DNA from 3 places in the Frigoribacterium sp. 2355 genome. Region 1 is predicted to be linked to each of the others. Evidence: predicted binding sites of a transcription regulator. Region 1 holds the regulator's gene; each other region holds the start of a gene.
What was found. Region 1 encodes HrcA, which represses chaperone genes, less so after heat shock. Its sites were predicted from a motif close to TTNGCACTCGNNNNNNNCGAGTGCNAA; they were not measured.
Positions count from the first base shown of each region.

Region 2: the regulator HrcA is predicted to act here: its motif matches at 4,812-4,838, upstream of groL (chaperonin GroEL).
Region 3: the regulator HrcA is predicted to act here: its motif matches at 4,911-4,937, upstream of groES (co-chaperone GroES).

Region 1 covers NZ_JBSSDL010000001.1:410,591-417,367, forward strand. The annotation lists gene ACVJ1F_RS01940 (16S rRNA (uracil(1498)-N(3))-methyltransferase) at 1-367, opposite strand, end outside; gene dnaJ (molecular chaperone DnaJ) at 370-1,485, opposite strand; gene hrcA (heat-inducible transcriptional repressor HrcA) at 1,595-2,617, opposite strand; gene ACVJ1F_RS01955 (DUF4870 domain-containing protein) at 2,798-3,301, shown strand; gene hemW (radical SAM family heme chaperone HemW) at 3,432-4,658, opposite strand; gene ACVJ1F_RS01965 (DUF1990 family protein) at 4,661-5,434, opposite strand; gene lepA (translation elongation factor 4) at 5,440-6,777, opposite strand, start outside.
Region 2 covers NZ_JBSSDL010000010.1:45,401-52,177, reverse strand. The annotation lists gene ACVJ1F_RS12045 (hypothetical protein) at 1-224, shown strand, start outside; gene ACVJ1F_RS12040 (response regulator transcription factor) at 351-1,043, shown strand; gene ACVJ1F_RS12035 (sensor histidine kinase) at 1,160-2,920, shown strand; gene groL (chaperonin GroEL) at 3,151-4,770, opposite strand; gene ACVJ1F_RS12025 (cold-shock protein) at 4,970-5,173, opposite strand; gene ACVJ1F_RS12020 (LytR C-terminal domain-containing protein) at 5,482-6,054, opposite strand; gene ACVJ1F_RS12015 (DUF3263 domain-containing protein) at 6,072-6,359, opposite strand; gene ACVJ1F_RS12010 (DUF2332 family protein) at 6,387-6,777, opposite strand, start outside.
Region 3 covers NZ_JBSSDL010000006.1:143,330-150,106, forward strand. The annotation lists gene tsaB (tRNA (adenosine(37)-N6)-threonylcarbamoyltransferase complex dimerization subunit type 1 TsaB) at 1-50, shown strand, start outside; gene rimI (ribosomal protein S18-alanine N-acetyltransferase) at 53-586, shown strand; gene tsaD (tRNA (adenosine(37)-N6)-threonylcarbamoyltransferase complex transferase subunit TsaD) at 670-1,707, shown strand; gene ACVJ1F_RS09585 (DUF4190 domain-containing protein) at 1,826-2,230, shown strand; gene ACVJ1F_RS09590 (DUF4190 domain-containing protein) at 2,410-3,534, shown strand; gene ACVJ1F_RS09595 (THUMP-like domain-containing protein) at 3,685-4,878, opposite strand; gene groES (co-chaperone GroES) at 5,023-5,319, shown strand; gene rarD (EamA family transporter RarD) at 5,516-6,496, shown strand; gene ACVJ1F_RS09610 (ABC transporter substrate-binding protein) at 6,659-6,777, shown strand, end outside.

The DNA.
Region 1 (6,777 bases):
TGGGGCCCTCCCAGCGGGAGATGCTGCGCGCCGCGGCCCACGGGACGATCTCGTCGACGCCGAGCTCGGTCGCGGCCTGCACGGCGAGTTCGTCGCGGTCGCCCTTGGCCAGCGCCTGGGCGAGGACCAGCCGCGTCGTCGGCGGTTCGTGCCGGACGACCCGGGTCGCGAGCAGCACCAGCCGTTCGGGGGCCGCCTCGGACACCTCGCCCTGGACCACCAGCCCCCGTCCGTTGCCGAGGGTCAGCGGCTCGCCCACCCGCACCCGGCTGACCGTGACCGCGTGTCGGGCCTCGGAACCGGTCAGCTCGACGCTCGAGCCGACCTCGGCGGCGACCAGCTCGTCGACCAGGTAGAAGTGCGCCACGATCAGAAGTTCAGGAAGCGGTCGCGCAACTTGCCGAAGAGACCCTGCTGGAAGTGCGACAGCTCGGGCGCCGGGGAGCGGCGACCCGAGGCGAACTTCTCGATCAGCTCGCGCTCCTTGTGGCTGAGCTTGGTCGGGGTGACCACCTGGACGCCGATCTTGAGGTCGCCGCGACCCGTGCCGCGCAGTCTGGTGATGCCGCGGTCCTTCACGGTGAGGATGTCGGCGCTCTGGGTGCCGGGCTTGATCTCGACCTCGATCTCGCCGTCGAGCCCGGTGAGCGTCGTCGACGTGCCGAGGATGGCGTCGGCCATCTGCACCTCGAGCGTGGCCAGCAGGTCGTCGCCGTTGCGGCTGTAGGTGTCGTGGTGACGCACCTTGACCTCGAGGTACAGGTCGCCGTTCGGGCCACCGGCCTGGCCGACCTCGCCCTGACCGGGCAGCTGGAGCCGGAGTCCGGTGTCGACGCCCGCGGGGATGTCGATGGGGATCGAACGTCGGGCCCGGACGCGACCCTGGCCCTGGCACGTGGGGCAGGGATTGGGGATGACGGTGCCGTAACCACGGCAGGTCCCGCACGGGCTCGACGTCATGACGTTGCCGAGCAGCGAGCGCACGGTGCGCTGGATCTGTCCGGAGCCCCCGCAGATGTCGCAGGTCTGGGGCGAGGTGCCGGGTGCGCAGCACGAGCCGCTGCACGTGTCGCAGAGGACGGCCGTGTCGACCTCGATGTCGCGCTGCGTGCCGAAGACGATGTCCTCGAGGTCGACCTCGAGGCGCAGGAGCGCGTCCTGCCCGCGTTCCCGCCGGGACCGCGGACCCTGACGCTGGCCCTGGCCACCGCCGCCGAAGAACGCGTCGAAGATGTCGCCGAAGCCGGCGGCCCCGCCTCCGCCGCCGCCACCGAAGCCGGGCTGGGGGCCGAGGTCGTAGCGTTCGCGCTGCTGCGGGTCGCTGAGCACGTCGTAGGCGTGCGTGACGTCCTTGAACCGTTCGGACGCGTCGGGGCTGGGATTGACGTCGGGGTGAAGCTCGCGGGCGAGCTTGCGGTACGCCTTCTTGATCTCTTCCGGGGTCGCCTGACGGTCGACTCCGAGGACGTCGTAATGATCTGCCACTGGTTCTCGTCTGCCTCTGGTGTGGTGTGGTGGTCTTCCCGGCGGGGCCGGGCCCGGCGGACCGGGACGGGGATGGGGGTCGTGGCACGGCCGGGGCCGTGGTGGTCGGCTACCGCTCGGTGAGCAGCGACGACAGGTACCGCGCGACGGCACGGACCGCCGCCATGTTGGTCGAGTAGTCCATGCGCATGGGCCCGAGCACGCCGAGCCTCGCGATCTCGCTGCCCTGCGTCGAGTACCCGCTGGCCAGCACGGACGCCTGGGACAACCCGAACGACGCGTTCTCGCGGCCGATGCTCGCGGCCACGTCGACGGCGTCGAGTTGCATCTCGCCGAAGAGCCGCAAGAGGGCCACCTGCTCTTCGATCGCCTCGAGCACGGGGAAGAGGTCGCCGCTGAAGTCGTCGCCCGTGCGCACCAGGTTCGCCGCACCGGCCATGACGAGGCGGTCCTGACGTCCGGCGGCGATTTGCTCGGTGAGACTCGCGACGACCACGCCGACGACCGCCGCGAGGTCGGGACGGAACCGCGCCGGCAGGTCGGTGAGGGCGGTGGAGGCCTCACCCAGGGGCCGACCGCCGACCGCGGCGTTGATGGCGGCCCGCAACTCGGACAGGAAGGACTCGTCGACGGCGGTGCGGATGTCGACGACCCGCTGCTCGACCTGGCCGCTGTCGGTGATCAGCACCGTCATGACGCGACCGTCGCCCAGGCTGACCAGCTCGACGTGACGCACGCGGGCCCGGGAGAAGGTGGGGTACTGCACCAGGGCCACCTGGTTGGTGAGTTGCGACAGGAGCCGGACCGTCCGACCGAGCACCTCGTCGAGGTCGGTGGAGTCGCCCAGGAACGTCTCGATGGCCTGCCGCTGGGCCGCGCTGAGCGGGCGCAGGTCGGCGAGCTGGTTGACGAAGAGCCGGTAGCCCTTGTCGGTCGGCACGCGTCCCGACGAGGTGTGCGGTGCCGCGATGAGCTCTTCTTCTTCGAGCAGCGCCATGTCGTTGCGGATGGTCGCCGCCGAGACGCCGAACTGGTGTCGCTCGACGATGGACTTCGACCCGACCGGCTCGCGGGACGCGACGTAGTCGTGCACGATGACGCGAAGCACTTCGAGACCGCGTTCGGAGACCATGACGCACCTCTCTTCGCTCGACGTCCCCCGCGTCGTCCGCACGCCGGGCGACCGGGCCTGGCACTCGACGTGCCGGACTGCCAATCGTACGACACCTCCGTCGCGAGGCCTACTCGGGCCGCACCCGGCTGCCCTAGGGTGGCGGGGACATCCGCAGGACACTCACGAACAGGTGCAGCCATGACCGAGAACCCTCCCGCCCAGCCGAACGGCCCGCAGAACGGCCAGCCCGGCCAGAACGGTCAGCCCGGCCAGCCGTACGGGCAGGGTCTGCCCGGCCAGGGTCAGCCCGGCCAGGGCCAGCAGTCCGGCCCCGGCTTCGGCCAGCAGCCCGGCTACCAGCCGCAGCCCGTCCAGCCGATGCGCCCCGAGGACGAGAAGCTCTGGTCGACGCTCATCCACCTCGGCGGGATCCTCTTCGCGTTCGTCCCCGCCCTCGTCGGCTACCTCGTGTTGAAGGACCGCGGCCCGTTCATCCGGGAGCACACCAGGACCGCGCTGAACTTCCAGATCACGATGGCCATCGTCTACGTGATCTCGGCGATCCTGTCGATCATCGTCATCGGAGGGGTGCTCGCCCTCGTCGCCGGCATCCTCGTGATCATCTTCTCGATCATCGCCGCCGTCGCGGCCAACAAGGGCGAGTGGTACAAGTACCCGCTGACCATCGAGTTCGTCAAGTAGACGGTCGACCGGCCCGGACGGGCACCACGCGAGGCGCGACTCCCCCCGGGAGCCGCGCCTCCTGCGTTCCGGGCCCGCGCCTCCTGGTCGCCACCGTGGGGCGCCGCGGCGATCAGGACGATCGGGACGCTCAGTCGGGCAGCAGACGCCGCACGACGGCGTCGGCCATGAGCCGCCCCTCGCGCGTGAGCACGACGCGACCCTGCAGGGCCGGACGCCCCTCGACCCAGCCGTCGGCGATGAGGCCACCGACGGCCCGGCGTCCGTCGTCGTCGAGCTCGGAGGTGGGCAGCCCTTCTCGGATGCGCACCCCGAGCAGGACGCGCTCGACCCGACGGGTCTCGTGGTCGAGGGTCTCGCGCCCGGCGGCCGGCGACTCGCCCGCGGCCATGCGCTGCTGGTAGGCGGCGGGGTGCTTGACGTTCCACCAGCGGACGCCACCGACGTGACTGTGCGCGCCCGGGCCGACGCCCCACCAGTCGTGGCCCTGCCAGTACGCCAGGTTGTGGCGGGAACGGTGCTCGACGCCACGCGACCAGTTGCTGACCTCGTACCAGTCGTAGCCCGCGCCGGCGAGCCGGTCGTCCGCGATCTCGTACATGTCGGCCGCGGTGTCGTCGTCGGGCATCGGGACCTCGCCCCGCTTGATCTGGCGGGCGAGCTTCGTGCCGTCCTCGACGATCAGCGAGTACGCGGAGAGGTGGTCGGGCTCCTGCTCGAGGGCGACGTCCAGGGAACGCCTCCAGTCGTCGAGGGTCTCGCCGGGCGTGCCGTAGATGAGGTCGAGGCTGACGTCGAGCCCGGCGTCACGGGCCCAGCGCACCACGAACGGGATGCGCTCGGGGTCGTGCGTGCGCTCGAGGGTGGCGAGCACGCTCGGGACGGCCGACTGCATGCCGAAGCTGACGCGCGTGAAGCCGGCGTCGGCGAGCTGCTGCAGGTACGCGGCGTCGACCGAGTCGGGGTTCGCCTCGGTCGTCACCTCGGCGCCGGGCTCGAGACCCCAGGTGTCGACCATCGCGTGGAGCATCGACGTGAGGTCGCCCGAGGGCAGCATCGTCGGGGTGCCTCCGCCGAAGAACACCGAGGAGGCGCGGCGCGGCGGGAGGCCCGCCTCGCGCAGCACCCGGCCCCCGAGCTCGATCTCGGTGACGGCCTGCCCGGCGTAGTCGTCACGACGAGCGCCACGCAGCTCGTCGCCCGTGTAGGTGTTGAAGTCGCAGTACCCGCAGCGCACGCGGCAGAACGGGACGTGCAGGTAGACCCCGAAGTTGCGGTCGTCCGCGCCGACGGCGACGGTCTCGGGCAGGCGTCCGTCGACGGGGGCGGGATCGCCGAGGGGAAGGGCTCCGGGCACCGTCAGGCGCCGGTTCCCGCGGCGTCGCCGCGCGGGCCGGTCGGGGGGCGCTCGTCACCGCGGGGGTCGCCGACGCCGGCCTCGGTGTCCTCGACGACGACGACCTCGTCGGTCTGCTCGCCCTTCTCGTTGAGGCTCAGTGCCCGCAGGTACCGCTTCGTGTACTGCGCCTGCGTGCGTCGCAGGAACGGTGCCACGAGACGCCACTTCGCGCTCGACGGCTTCGAGAACGACCGGATGGAGAGCCAGACCGAACCGTCGTCGGTCTGGTCGACGATCCAGGACTCTTCGCCGCTCTCGGGGTGGCCGTCGAGGGTTCCGTACGCGAAACCCTTGCGCTTCGGTTCGTCGATCACGTAGACGACGCGCACCGGGGCCTCGACCGTGCGCCCGTAGGCCTCGATGCTGAGCGTGGCCGTCGTGCCCGCCGTGAGGAAGGGCGTGCCGTCGGGCGAGTAGCGCGACTCGTCACGCGCGGTCGCCCACTCGGCGGCGTCGACCGGCTGCCCGTGCTCGTCGAACTGGACGGGCGTGTACTCGCTCTCGTCGGCCGGCGGCACGCTGTCGACCCGGACGCGGATGCCGCTGCGCTCCTGGATCTGCCAGGTCATGGTGGCGATCCAGGCCGCGGCGAAGCGGGCGTCGCCGTGGCCGACGCGAGCCCGGTACTCGGCCGGCTTGAACCCCTTCGGCGGGTACTGCATGAGGTCGGGGGCCTGCGTCGCCCCGACCTCGCCGTAGGTCGTGCGGGTCTCGGTGTGGGTGGCTCGACGCATGGACCCTACTTCTTGTCTTTCTTCTCGACGTCGCCGCTGAGGGCGGCGATGAAGGCCTCTTGGGGCACGTCGACCCGACCGATGGTCTTCATGCGCTTCTTGCCCTCTTTCTGCTTCTCGAGGAGTTTGCGCTTGCGCGAGATGTCGCCGCCGTAGCACTTCGCCAGGACGTCCTTGCGCATGGCCCGGATGCTCTCGCGGGCGATGATCCGGGCACCGATGGCGGCCTGGATGGGCACCTCGAACTGCTGCCTCGGGATGAGTTCGCGCAGCCGGCCCGTCATGAGCACCCCGTAGGCGTAGGCCTTGTCGCGGTGCACGATCGCACTGAAGGCGTCGACCTGCTCACCCTGCAACAGGATGTCGACCTTGACCAGGTCGGCCTCCTGATCGCCGATGGGCTCGTAGTCGAGGCTGGCGTAGCCCGCCGTCTTCGACTTGAGGCTGTCGAAGAAGTCGAACACGATCTCGCCGAGGGGCATCGCGTAACGGATCTCGACCCGGTCCTCGCCGAGGTACTCCATGCCCAGCAGGGTGCCGCGGCGCTGCTGGCAGAGCTCCATGATCACGCCGACGTAGTCCTTGGGCGCGAGGATGCCCGCCTTGACCATGGGCTCGCTGACGCTCGCGATCTTGCCGCCCGGGAACTCGCTCGGGTTGGTGACCGTGACGGTCTTCTTGTCTTCGGTGGTGACCTCGTAGATGACGCTCGGGGCCGTCGTGATGAGGTCGAGGCCGAACTCGCGGTCGAGTCGTTCGGTGACGATCTCGAGGTGGAGCAGGCCGAGGAAGCCACAGCGGAAGCCGAAGCCGAGGGCCACCGAGGTCTCGGGCTCGTACACCAGCGCGGCGTCGGACAGCTTGAGCTTGTCGAGGGCCTCGCGGAGGAGGGGGTAGTCGCTGCCGTCGATCGGGTAGAGCCCCGAGAAGACCATCGGCAGCGGTTCGGTGTACCCGCTGAGGGCCTCGGTCGCGGGCTTGGCCGACGTCGTGACGGTGTCGCCCACCTTCGAGAGGCGGACGTCCTTCACGCCGGTGATGAGGTAGCCGACCTCGCCGACCGACAGCCCCTGACTCGGGACGGGCTCGGGTGACGAGACGCCGATCTCGAGGATGTCGTGGGTCGACTTCGTCGACATCATCTGCACCTTCTCGCGAGGGTGCAGGGTGCCGTCGATCATGCGGATGTACGTCACGACGCCGCGGTAGCTGTCGTAGACCGAGTCGAAGATCATCGCGCGGGGCGGTGCGTCCTTGACGCCGACGGGAGAGGGGATGCGGTCCACGACGCGGTCGAGGAGCTCTTCGACGCCCATTCCGGTCTTGCCGCTGACCCGCAGCAC
Region 2 (6,777 bases), on a different contig from region 1:
TCACCGCGATCGGCGCCACCGACGACGCCTCCGAGGCTCAGGTCGTCGCCGCGTCGGTCGAGGAGTTCCCGGGGTGGCAGATCACCCGGGCCTCGGGCTACACCGCGGTGCTCGAGCGGCGCGAGGGCGTCGACTTCACGCTGGCCGTGCCCGACGAGCTGCTCGAGCTGACGACGCGCGTCGCCCTGGTGCCCAACGTCGAGTGGTCCGCCCCCGACGCCTGAGCGTCCGCCTCCACGATCATGCGTCCCGCTGTCTCGGCCACCTGAGGGCTGCCGCTCCGGCAGCGTGCGGGTGGCGTGCCTCCGGCTCACAGGAAACACCGAGGAGGCGCGCAGATACTTGGGCGCATGAGTGACGGCCCCAAGATCCTGATCGTCGACGACGAACCGAACATCCGCGACCTGTTGACCACCAGCCTGCGTTTCGCCGGCTTCGCCGTCCGTGCGGTCGGCAACGGCGCGCAGGCGATCTCGGCGGTCCTCGAAGAAGAACCCGACCTGATCATCCTCGACGTGATGCTGCCCGACATGAACGGGTTCGGCGTCACCAAGCGCCTCCGCTCGTCGGGCTACACCTCGCCGATCCTCTTCCTCACGGCGAAGGACGACACCGAGGACAAGATCACGGGCCTCACGGTCGGCGGCGACGACTACGTCACCAAGCCGTTCAGCCTCGACGAGATCGTCGCGCGCATCAAGGCGATCCTGCGTCGCACGATGAACGAGGACGAAGACGCCATCATCCGTGCCGGTGAGCTGACGATGGACCAGGACACCCACGAGGTCACCATCGGCGAGACGGCCATCGAGCTCAGCCCGACCGAGTTCAAGCTGCTCCGGTACCTCATGCTCAACCCGAACCGCGTGCTGTCGAAGGCCCAGATCCTCGACCACGTGTGGGAGTACGACTTCAACGGCGACGCCGGCATCGTCGAGAGCTACATCTCGTACCTGCGTCGCAAGCTCGACCAGTTCTCGACGGAGCCCATCATCCAGACCAAGCGGGGCTTCGGCTACATGCTCAAGGCCACGAAGGCCTGACCACCAGCCCTGGTGCGTGAACACGACGACGCCCGACCGCCCCGAGCGGTCGGGCGTCGTCGTGCGTGCTCCGACGGGCGGGGTGCGCCCAGCCGGTTCCGCTAGCGTCTGACCTCATGCACGCTCGCCTCTCGCAGTGGTGGAACGAGATCTCCATCCGCACCAAGATCACCGGCATCACGGTGACCCTGGTCACCCTCGGCCTCGTCGTCGCCGGCCTGGGCACGATGACCGTCCTCAGCACCTATCTCATGGGTCAGGTCGACACGTCCCTGCGGAACTCGGCGACCAACTTCACCAGCGCCTCGTTCGACCAGGCGGACTCCCGTTCGTGCACCGTGAACTTCGCGGGCCTGACCAGCAGCTACGTCGCGATCCTCGACGACGAGGGCGATCTCATCTGCGACACCCGCTCGCAGCTGTCGAGTGCCACCGACGCCCCCGACCTCACGGGCGTCGGCGTCGCCGGCGCTCCCCTCGACGAGGCCTTCAACCGGTACAACTCGAGCCGCGACAACGAGTGGCGCCTCTTCGCCCACGCGGCCGCCCTGCGCTCGACCGACGCCCAGGGCAGCGTGACGACCGTGCCCGCCGTCATCGTGGCCGGAACGAACCTGGCGGGCACCAATGCGACGATCGGGCGCTTCGGCGGCATCTTCCTGGGCTTCGGCCTCTCGGTCGTCGTGCTCGGCGCCGCCCTCACCCGCCTGCTCGTCACGTCGACCTTCGCGCCGCTGCGTGACGTCGAGGCCACGGCGGCCCGCTTCGCCGACGGCGACTTCACCCAGCGGCTCGACTCGACGACGCCGAACACCGAGGTCGGGCGTCTCAACCGATCCCTCAACACGATGCTCAACCGGATCGACAGCGCCTTCGACGACCGGGCCAAGACGATCGACCAGATGCGCCGCTTCGTCGGCGACGCCAGTCACGAGCTCCGGACGCCGCTCGTCTCCCTCCGCGGCTACGCCGAGCTCTACCGCATGGGTGCCCTGACGAAACCCGAGGACGTGGCCCAGGCCATGGACAGGATCGAGAAGGAGGCCATCCGCATGGGCGTCCTGGTGCAGGACCTGCTCGCCCTCGCCCGTCTCGACGAGTCCAAGCCGCTCGAGCTCGGCCCCGTCGACCTCGTCCAGCTCGCCCGCGACTCGGCCCTCGACACCATGGCGTCGAACCCCGATCGCGACATCGACGTGATCGTGCTCGAGCCCGTCCTCGCGCCGTCGCCCACCCCCGCCGACGGCGACGAGACCCCGGCCGACGGACGTTCCCCCGAAACGGCCTCGCTCGCCGCGAACACCCCCGCGACGGGCACGGCGCTCACGGGCGCAGCCGTCGGCGCGACGAGCCCGATCTCGTTCGCGGGCGCGACCCTCGCGCGCCTCCGCAGCCTGAGGGCTCGGGCCGTCCGCAACGGCGACACGGCGACGGCCGCCCAGCTGCAGGACGAGGTGCAGAGGTTCGAGGCCCCGGCCATCGTGCACGGCGAAGAGAACAAGATCCGTCAGGTGATCACCAACCTGATGGGCAACGCCATGCGGTTCACCGAGCCGGACAGCCCGATCGAACTCGTGGTGCAGTCCGACCCCGGACGCGGTGTGGCCACCGTCGCCATCGTCGACCACGGCGAGGGCATCCCGCCGCAGATCCGCGAGAAGATCTTCCAGCGGTTCTGGCGTGCCGACTCGTCCCGCACGCGCGACACCGGTGGCAGCGGCCTCGGCCTGGCCATCGTCTCGGGCATCGTCGCGGCCCACGGCGGCTCGGTGGACGTCGACGACACCGCCGGCGGTGGAGCCACCTTCCGTGTCGCCCTGCCGCTGATGCCCGCCGACGCCGTCATCGCGGCCGAGCCCGCCGGCGTGACCGCCTAGCCCGACCGGCACGGCCCGCACCCCGCGCCCTGGACACGACGCCACGACGTGGGCACTGCACCATGTTTTCTCGTGGCGTCGCGACCACCTCCTGGCGTGTTCCACGGACGCGGAAGCGGCCGAACCACCGAGCACGAGGCGCGCCTCTCCCCCGGCGACGCCGAAGGGCGGCTCCCCCGGAGGGGAACCGCCCTTGAGCGAGTGCGCGGCGTGAGCCGCGCGGCTGCGGACTAGAAGTCCATGCCACCCGAGGGGTCGCCGGCCGGGGCCGGGTTCTTCTCGGGCTTGTCGGCGACGACGGCCTCGGTCGTGAGGAACAGACCGGCGATCGACGCGGCGTTCTGCAGAGCCGAGCGCGTGACCTTGGCGGGGTCGATGATGCCGGCGGCCAGCATGTCGACGTACTCGCCGGTCGCGGCGTTGAGGCCCCAACCGATGTCGAGCCCGCGGACCTTGTCGGCCACGACGCCGGGCTCCATGCCGGCGTTGAAGGCGATCTGCTTCAGGGGAGCGTCGATCGCGACGCGGACGATGTTCGCACCCGTCGCCTCGTCGCCCTCGAGCTGCAGGTTGGCCAGAGCGGTCTTGCCGGCCTGGATGAGGGCGACGCCACCACCGGCGACGATGCCCTCTTCGACGGCGGCCTTCGCGTTGCGCACGGCGTCCTCGATGCGGTGCTTGCGCTCTTTCAGCTCGACCTCGGTCGCGGCACCCGCCTTGATGACGGCGACGCCACCGGCGAGCTTCGCGAGGCGCTCCTGGAGCTTCTCACGGTCGTAGTCGCTGTCGGTCGCCTCGATCTCGCTGCGGATCTGACGGACGCGGCCGGCGATCTGCTCGTCGTCGCCGGCACCCTCGACGATGGTCGTCTCGTCCTTGGTGATGATGACCTTGCGGGCACGGCCGAGCAGGTCGAGCGTCGCGTTCTCGAGCTTGAGACCGACCTCTTCGGCGATGACCTGACCACCGGTGAGGATGGCGATGTCCTGGAGCTGAGCCTTGCGACGGTCACCGAAGCCGGGGGCCTTGACGGCGACCGACTTGAAGATGCCGCGGATCTTGTTCACGACGAGCGTGGCCAGGGCCTCACCGTCGACGTCCTCCGCGATGATCAGCAGCTGCTTGCCCGACTGGATCACCTTGTCGACGATCGGCAGCAGGTCCTTGATGTTCGAGATCTTCGAGTTGACGATGAGCACGTAGGCGTCTTCGAAGACGGCCTCCTGACGCTCGGGGTCGGTGACGAAGTACTGCGACAGGTAGCCCTTGTCGAAGCGCATGCCCTCGGTGAGCTCGAGCTCGGTGCCGAAGGTGTTGCTCTCCTCGACGGTGACGACGCCCTCTTTGCCGACCTTGTCGATCGCCTCGGCGATGAGCGCACCGATGGTGGGGTCGGCGGCCGAGATCGAGGCCGTGGCAGCGATCTGCTCTTTGGTCTCGATGTCCTTCGCGTCGGCGAGCAGCTGGTCGGAGACGGCCTGGGCGGCCTTCTCGATGCCGCGCTTCAGCGAGATGGGGTCGGCACCGGCCGCGACGTTGCGCAGACCTTCGCGGACGAGGGCCTGGGCCAGCACCGTCGCGGTGGTCGTGCCGTCACCGGCGACGTCGTCGGTCTTCTTCGCGACCTCTTTGACGAGCTCGGCACCGATCTTCTCGAAGGGGTCGTCGAGCTCGATCTCTTTGGCGATGGAGACGCCGTCGTTCGTGATGGTGGGGGCGCCCCACTTCTTCTCGAGCACGACGTTGCGACCACGCGGGCCGAGCGTGACCTTCACCGCGTCGGCCAGGATGTTCAGGCCACGCTCGAGGCCACGACGGGCCTCTTCGTCAAAAGCAATGATCTTAGCCATGTGTGTTTTTCGTCCCTCCCGGACGTCATGAAGCAGAAGCATTGGCACTCACGTGTCGCGAGTGCCAGCAACGATTCTGGCACTCGCCCGATGAGAGTGCAAGTGACGTGACGGGGCCCGGACGCACGAGCACGCCGCCACGGTGGACCGTGACGGCGTGCGACGTGGGAGTGGGCGCGGCGAGGCGCTCCGGCGGGCCTCAGGCGAGCCGGACGGACTCCGCCTGCGGCCCCTTGTCGCCCGTGCCGACCTCGAACACGACGGCCTGGCCCTCTTCGAGCACCTTGTACCCGCTCATGTCGATGGCCGAGTAGTGCACGAAGACGTCCTGGCCGTCACCCTCGACGGTGATGAAGCCGTAGCCCTTCTCCGCGTTGAACCATTTCACGGTCCCGTTTGCCATGGTGTCGCTCCCCTTTTGCTGTGGTGGTACGGCGCGTGCGGTGCTGCAGGGCCGGGTCGTCGACGCAGCGACCTGCGAACCCGGACGGGACAGCGTCACTCGTGCAGAACACCAGGTCGGCGAGCCGTGAGGGGCGACCAATTCCAGATGGTAACCACGGGAAAAGCGGAAAAGCGCGCCCCGACCCAGAAACACCCGCAGAAAACGAGGATTTCACCGGTTATTAAACGTGGGCGTAACACGGGAGGTGCGGTGAGGGCCCGACGGGACCCGCGCCTCCTCGGATCGATGCCGCGGGAGCGGCGCCTTCAGGCGCTGTAGTCGGCCCCGAGGACGACGGTGACCGCTGCCCCGGGGAACGCCTCGGTGAGCTCGACGTCCGAGATGCCGAGCTGCTGGGCGAGCCCGAGCGCCACGGCCTCGTCGACGGCCGCCGAGTAGTAGACGGTCGACGTCGCGACGCGCTCGCTGGCGTTGCCCTGGGTGCCGACGACCCAGCCGGCGGTCTCGAGCCGCTCGGAGGCCGAACCCGCGAGCCCGGCCGTGGCGGTGCCGTTCAGGACGGTGATGGTCGTCACCGAGGGGTCGACCTGTGAGGGGTCGGTGAGGGGGGTGACCGACGGCGTGGCCGTCGGGGTCGGCGTGTCGCTCTCGGGAGCCCCGGCCTCGGCGGTGCTCGACGACGAGGGGTTGACGAACTGGAAGCTGTTGTTCGCGACGCCGAGGTAGACCACGCCGGCACCGACCAGGACGCCGACGGCCAGCGCGGCCCAGGCGAAGGCGATCCAGCCGCTGCCGGGGCGCTTCTCGGCCCGGTGGGCTCCGACCCGGTCGAGGTCGGCGGGGACGTCGTCGAACCGGTCTCGGTCGAATTTCGGCATGCGTGGTCTCTCGTGGGTCAGCGGGTCGGACCGAACGAACGGGTCGATCGGGCGTCGCGGCGGGCGACTCGCAGGCGCTGCAGGCGGCCGACGAGCATGGGTGCGTAGGCCAGTGCAGCGGGTCGGTCTATGAGCGAGTTGAGCAGTTGCTGGTAGCGGACGATCCCGAGGCCGAACTCGCGACGGACGGCGGCCTCCCGGGCACCGGCGGCGGCCGGGGCGTGCTGCTCGAAGTCCAGGACGGCACGGTCGAGCTCGGACAACGCGCTCGAGCGCACGTCGTCACCTGTCGCCTTCTCGTCCATCGTCGAGGCCCTCCCCTGGGTTCCGGGTCATCCTATGGGCGGCGCCCCGACCGATCGCGGAGGCCGGGGGCGTGGTCCGACAACCCGTCCACCCGCTCGGGGAACCGCCGGGTGTCGCGAGCTCCCGACCCGCGGTAAGGCAGTGAGGTGCAGCCGCGTGCCGTGGGCGTCCCCCACGCCCAGCACCCGGCCGTCGAGGGCGAGGGCCGCGAACGCGTCGTCGGGAGACACCCCCGTCGGCACCTCGGCGACCACGTCGCTCAGCAGGTCTCGTCGTTCGTACGAGATCCACCGCGCGCCCAGCCGGCCGACCTCGTCGACGAAGGCCTGACGTCGGCGACCCGGCAGGTAGACGAGCGTGCCCGTCGAGACGACGACGAGCGTGACGCCCGTCGGGGCCTCGGCCGCGAGCGGGGCG
Region 3 (6,777 bases), on a different contig from region 1:
GCGAACCCGACGTCACCCCGTCGGCCGGCCCGAAGCCGGTCACGCAGTGAGCGTGCTGCTGCGCACGGCCACCCTCGACGACCTCGACGGCATCATGGCCATCGAGACGTCGACCTTCCTCACCGACGCCTGGTCGCGGGCGAGCATGACGCACGAGCTCACCGCCCCCGGCGGTCGCTACCTGGTCGCCACGGCCGAGGGCGACGACACCACCGTCATCGGTTACGCGGGCATGCTGGCGCTGAAGGGGGCTCCTGAGGCCGACATCCAGACCATCGCCGTCCTCGCCGAGCACCAGGGGCGCGGGCTCGGACGGGCGATGCTGACCCAGCTGCTCACCGAGGCCCGTCACGGCGGGGTGCGCGAGGTGTTCCTCGAGGTGCGGGCCGACAACCCCGGGGCGCAGCACCTCTACGAGACGCTCGGCTTCGAGCGGATCGCCGTCCGTGCCCGGTACTACATGCCCGACGGGGTCGACGCGGTCGTCATGCGACTGCGCGTCCCGCCGGCCGTCACCGAGACCACGGCGGGCCCCCTCGAGCCGATCGACGACGTGCCCCTCGACGAACAGGACGTCCGCCCGTGACCGCGACCCGCGCCTCCTCGTCCGCCGCCTCCTCGTCCGCCGCCGAGCAGGCGGCCGCCGAGCCCGCCGTCCGCGAGCCCCTCGTGCTCGGCATCGAGACCAGCTGCGACGAGACCGGCATCGGCATCGTCCGCGGACGCACCCTCCTCGCCAACGTCATCTCGTCGTCGATGGACGAGCACGCCCGCTACGGCGGCGTCGTGCCCGAGGTCGCCGCGCGCGCACACCTCGAGGCGCTTGAGCCCGCCCTCGCCGCGGCGCTCGCCGAGGCCGGCGTGACGACGGCCGAGCTCGACGCGATCGCCGTGACGAGCGGACCCGGGCTGGCCGGGGCGCTCATGGTCGGCGTCGGTGCCGCCAAGGCACTCGCCCTGGCGACGGGCAAGCCCCTCTACGCCGTGAACCACCTCGTCGGCCACGTCGGGGCGGACGTGCTCCGCGCCGACGGCAGCGAGCTCGAGTTGCCGACCATCGCGCTGCTCGTCTCGGGCGGTCACACCTCGTTGTTGCACGTGCGCGACCTCGTCGACGACGTCGAACTGCTCGGCGAGACGATCGACGACGCCGCGGGTGAAGCGTTCGACAAGGTGGCCCGCCTGCTCGGCCTGCCCTACCCCGGCGGACCGCAGATCGACCGCGTCGCCGAAGGCGGCGACCCGAGGGCCGTCCGCTTCCCGCGCGGGTTGACCCTCCCGAAGGACCTCGCGAAGCACCGGTACGACTTCTCGTTCTCGGGGCTGAAGACGGCCGTCGCCCGGTGGGTCGAACAGCGTCGGAGCGAAGGAGGCGCGGTGCCCGTCGCCGACGTCGCCGCCAGCTTCCGCGAGGCCGTCGCCGACGTCCTGCTCACCAAGGCCATCGCGGCCTGCGCCGACCGGGGCGTCCCCCGCCTGCTGCTCGGCGGGGGAGTCGTCGCCAACGCCCGCGTGCGCGAGCTCGCGGCCGAACGCTGCGCGGCGGCCGGGGTCGAGCTGCGCGTGCCGCCCCTCTCGCTCTGCACCGACAACGGCGCCATGATCGCGGCACTCGGTGCCGAGCTCGTGTCGCGGGGTCGGGCGCCCTCGCCTCTCGACTTCGGGGCCGACTCGACGCTGCCCGTGACGACGGTCCAGGCCGTCTGAACCCCGCTGCGGGGCCCGGGCGACCGGCCCCCGGTCGCAGGCCATGGGTCGCCGATAGCATGGGCGCTCGACCGACCGCGGCCGTCACCGGCCGACCCTCAGCAGAAGGACGTCTCCGATGACCGACCAGAACCCCACGCCGCACGGCCAGCCCTCGCCGCAGAACCCCTACCAGGGCCAGCAGCCGGCCTACCCGGGGCAGCCCTCCGGTGGTCAGCCCTCTTACCAGGGGCAGAACGGCGCTCGTCCCGGTCAGCGCAACACCCTCGCCCTCGTGTCGATGATCCTCGGCATCGCGGGCTTCGTGACCTCGATCACGGCCATCGGTGCCATCGTCACCGGCCACATGGCGTTGAGCCAGATCAAGAAGCGGGGCGAAGAGGGCCGGGGGATGGCGCTGACGGGGCTCATCCTCGGCTACGTCGTCGTGGCGCTGACGATCCTGACGATCATCCTGCTCTTCGTCGTCTTCGGTGCGATCGCCAGCAACCCCGACCTCTACGACGGCAGCTACAACTCCTGAGGCCGCGGGCGCGCCCCCGTGGGCGACGCCTCCCAGGGGCCGCTCATCGGCGGCCTCGCTAGCATGACGGGGTCCGCACCGGACGGTGCGGGCCCTTTCGTGTCCCGGGACGCGACCGTCACGGGTGTGACCGGCCGCTCCGATGGCACGACCGACGCACCGCTCGCGAAAGGCAGCTGATGGCCACCGACGACACCACCCCCGAGAAGCCGTCCTCGGCACCGACCGCGCCCTCGGCTCCGACGCCGCCCGCGGCACCCGCCGCGCCCCCGACGCGCCCGACCGAGGGTGGCGACGCGGCCACCGCCTCACCGCCACTGCCTCCCACCGCCTTCCCGGGGGCCGCGTCCCAGCAGCCGTCGTCCCAGCCGCCCGCGTCGTCGCCCTACGCCGGCGCCGGCGTGCCGCCGACGGGGTCGGCGCCGTACGGGGCACCCCAGGGCGCCCCGGCGCCGCAGTCCCGACCGGGTCAGGTCCCGCCGGGTGCTCCTCAGCCGCCCCGGCCGCCCTACGGCCAGCCGGGTGCACAGCCGCCGGCGGGGTACGGTCAGCAGGGCTACGGGCAGCAGGCTCAGAACCGGCCGCAGGGCTACGGGCAGCAGCCCGGGTACGTCCAGCAGCCGGGGCACGGCCAGCAGTCGGGGTACGGCCAGCAGTCTCAGGGTCAGCGACCTGGCTACGGGCAGCCACAGGGGCAGACCTCGGGCCAAGGCCAGCCTCAGGGCCAGCAGTCGGGGTACGGCCAGCCTCAGGGCTACGGCCAACAGCCCCAGGGGCAGCAGCCCTCCGGGCAGTCCGGTGCGCCGTACGGTCAGCAGCCGTTCGGCCAGCAGGGTCAGCCCGTCGGTCAGTACGGTCAGCAGCCCTACGGCCAGCAGGGCCAGCCCGTCGGACAGTACGGTCAGCAGCCCTACGGCCAGCAGGGCCAGCCCGGCGGAGCGTACGGCCAGCAGGGCCAGCCCGGCGGAGCGTACGGCCAGCAGGCCTACGGCTCGCCCTACCCGCCGTACGCCTCGGCCGGCGCCGCACAGCCCCCGCGCCTCCTCAGCCTCCTGGCGATGATCGGCTCGATCGCCGGTCTCGTGCTCGCGCCCTTCACCTTCGGGCTCTCGATCGTGGCGTCCATCGCGGGCATCGTGCTCGGGCACCTGGGCATGTCGCGTGAGCGTCACGCGAGGGGGTTCTGGCTCACCGGGCTCATCGTCGGCTACGCCGGCGTCGTGCTCATCGTGATCGGCTGGATCGCCTTCGGCCTCTTCATCGCCGGCTTCTCGTCGGGTTCCGACTACTACGGCGGGTACTGAGCCCGGCCCCACCTCGGTGGGGCACGAGTGGGCAGGAGGCGTCGCCGCAGGGGCGAGAAGCGTCTCCTGCCCACTCGCGCGTCACCACGAGGGCGCGACGGCAGGGGTCGGGCAGCAGCGAGACCCGCCGCTCTCGCGTCCCGCCCGGCGTCAGACCAGGCGCTCGCAGAGCAGGGCGGTGTGCCGCCCCGCGACCCGGGTGAGGACGAGGGTCGCCGACCCGGTCCCCTGCAACGAGAGTCGCTTGCGGAACGTCGCGGGGTCGACGTCGACTCCGCGCTTCTTGATCTCGAGTCGCCCGATGCCCCGGGCCCGCAGCTCGCGCTTCAGCGTCCGCTCGTCGAGCGGGAACGTCTCGAGCACGCGGAATCCCTGTGCGAAGGGGGTCTCGACCCGCGCCTCCGTCGTCAACCAGGCGATGTCGCGACTGATCATCCGGGCGTCGATCGAGCGGGCCAGGTCGCCGATGAGGCGTGCCCGGATCACGGCGCCGTCCGGTTCGTAGAGGTACTCGCCGAGGTCGCCCGGGTCGACGTCGTCCGAGTCGGCGGCGGCCGTCAGCTCCGACGCCCCGGAGGCGCCGATCACCAGGGCGGACCGGCCCACTCCCGGCCGCGCGAGCGGCCCGAACCACACGCCCACCTCGACCACGTCGCGGTCGACCGAGATCCACTGGCATTCGGCGTCCGTCGGCAGCAGCTCGCGGTCGACGCCCGGACCGAGCTTGACCCCGGTGGGCAGGCGGTCGGCGAAGCCGAAGGCGACGTCGAGGCCGGGGGACCAGTCGGCCGGATCGGCGAGGCGCTTGGTGGCGGTGTGGCCGGACGTCCGTCGCGCCGGGTCGAGGAAGACCCCCTCGACGCCTGCGAGGTCGGTCGTGGCGGCGTCCCCCTGTTCGACCCGTGACGACGGCCACGGCGCGAGGTTGTACGAGGCGACGGCCGCGGTCACCTCGTCGCGGTCGACGGCGAGCACGTCGAGGTCGAGTGCGGCGAAGGCCAGGGCGTCGCCCCCGATGCCGCAGCCCAGGTCGGCGACGCTGCCGATCCCCGCCGCAGCGTAGCGTCCGGCGTGGCGGGCGGCGACCGGGAGGCGCGTGGCCTGTTCGAGGCCCGCCTCGGTGAACAGCATGCGGCTCGCGAACTCGCCGAACTTGGCCACCGCCCGGCCGCGGAGCCGGGCCTGCGTGAGCACCGCCGACACGAGGGCGGGGGAATGGCCTTGCTTGCGCAACGCGGCCACCGTGCCGACGACGTCGTCACCGGAGGCGCCGCCCGCCGGCAGCGAGTCGAGCAGCCGCAGCCCCTCAGGCGAGAGGACTTCGAGCAGCTCGGAGGAATCCATGTCGTCCAGTGTGACGCACGCGGGCAGACGCGTTGGCACTCGGATTGACCGAGTGCCAGTCTCGTCCTACAGTTGTTCTGGCACTCGCCCCCGGCAAGTGCCAGCCCCCATGTTTTCGTAGCACCGAGAAAGAAGAGGTCACCCGTGTCGGTCAGCATCAAGCCGCTCGAAGATCGCATCGTCATTCGTCAGGTCGAAGCCGAGCAGACCACTGCTTCGGGTCTCGTGATCCCCGACACCGCCAAGGAGAAGCCCCAAGAGGGTGAAGTGGTGGCGGTCGGCCCGGGCCGCATCGACGACAACGGCAACCGCGTGCCGCTCGACGTCGCCACCGGCGACAAGGTCATCTACAGCAAGTACGGCGGAACCGAGGTGAAGTACGGCGGAGAAGACCTCCTCGTGCTCTCGGCTCGCGACGTCCTGGCGGTCATCGTCCGCTAGCACCACGGCACGGCTCCGGCCGTGCTCCGCGACCCCGGTCGCCGTCCCGAAGGCCCCTGCTCCGGCAGGGGCCTTCGCCGTGTCGGCACCATGCCGGCCGACGATGGTCCGTCCCCAGGCGTCGTCGTCCGTCGATCGATCCACGGTGGCAGGAGTGGCCGTTCCGGCGGCGGGCGCAGCCACCTAGAGTCGCCTGGTGACCTCGACCCGCGCCTCCTCGTCCCCCTCCGCCCCGACCTCGGGGCTCGGCGTCGACGGGGCCGGCGGGGCGGGCCTCGCCTACGCCCTGGGGGCCTACGGGCTCTGGGGCGTCCTGCCGGTGTACTTCCTGCTGCTGGCCCCGGCCGGCCCGTTCGAGATCGTCGCCTGGCGGGTGCTCTTCTCGCTCGTCTTCTGCGCGGTGCTGCTCGTCGTGACGGGGGCGCTGCGCTCGTTCCTGGCCCTGCTGCGACAGCCGCGCCTGGTGGCCACCATGGGGGTGGCCGGCGCATTCATCGTCGTGAACTGGACGGTCTTCATCTCGGCGACGCTCAGCGGGCACGTGGTCGAGGCGGCGCTCGGGTACTTCATCAACCCGATCGTCACCGTCCTGCTCGGCGTGGTCGTGCTGCGCGAGCGTCTCCGCACGACCCAGTGGGTGGCCGTCGGGCTGAGCGCCGTCGCCGTCCTCGTGATCGCCGTCGGGGCGGGCCGGCCGCCGTTCATCTCGCTCGTCCTCGCGTTCTCGTTCGGGCTCTACGGCCTGGTCAAGAAGCAGGTCGGCGGTCGGGTCGACGCGGTCGGCGGGCTCACGCTCGAGACCCTCTGGATCGCCCCCTTCGCGGCCGTGACCCTGATCGTGCTGCACGTGACGGGCCTCGGCGGCGGCGTCGTGCTCGGCACCGTGAGCGTCGGGCACACCCTCGCCACGATCGGCACGGGCGTGATCACGGCCGTGCCCCTGCTGCTCTTCGCCTCGGCGACGCGTCGGTTGCCCCTGACGACCGTGGGGTTGACCCAGTACGTCGCTCCCGTGCTGCAGTTCGTCGTGGGTGTCGTCGTGCTCGGCGAGCACATGTCGACCGCGCGGTGGGTCGGCTTCGCCATCGTCTGGGTCGCGTCGATCGTGCTGACCGTCGACATGGTCCGTGCGGGGCGACGATCACGCCGGCCCCTCGCCGTGGCCCCGACCGCCTAGAAGCGACCATCCCTCGCAAAGTCACGAATGGCTAACGAAACGTCACTTTGACGTCGAGAACACACGCCAGAAACATTCGACCCCTAGTTTCGGACCAATCGCGGCAGGTTCGACCGCCACCGGTCGGGCTGCACTGCCGCTGTCCACGAAAGGGTTCCACGGATGATCCGATCCAGCACCGCCCTCCGAGCACTGGCTCTCGCCGGCGCAGCCTCCGTGCTGCTCGCTGCCTGTTCGACGGCATCTCCCTCTGACGACGCCTCGTCGTCGTCGTCGGCCAA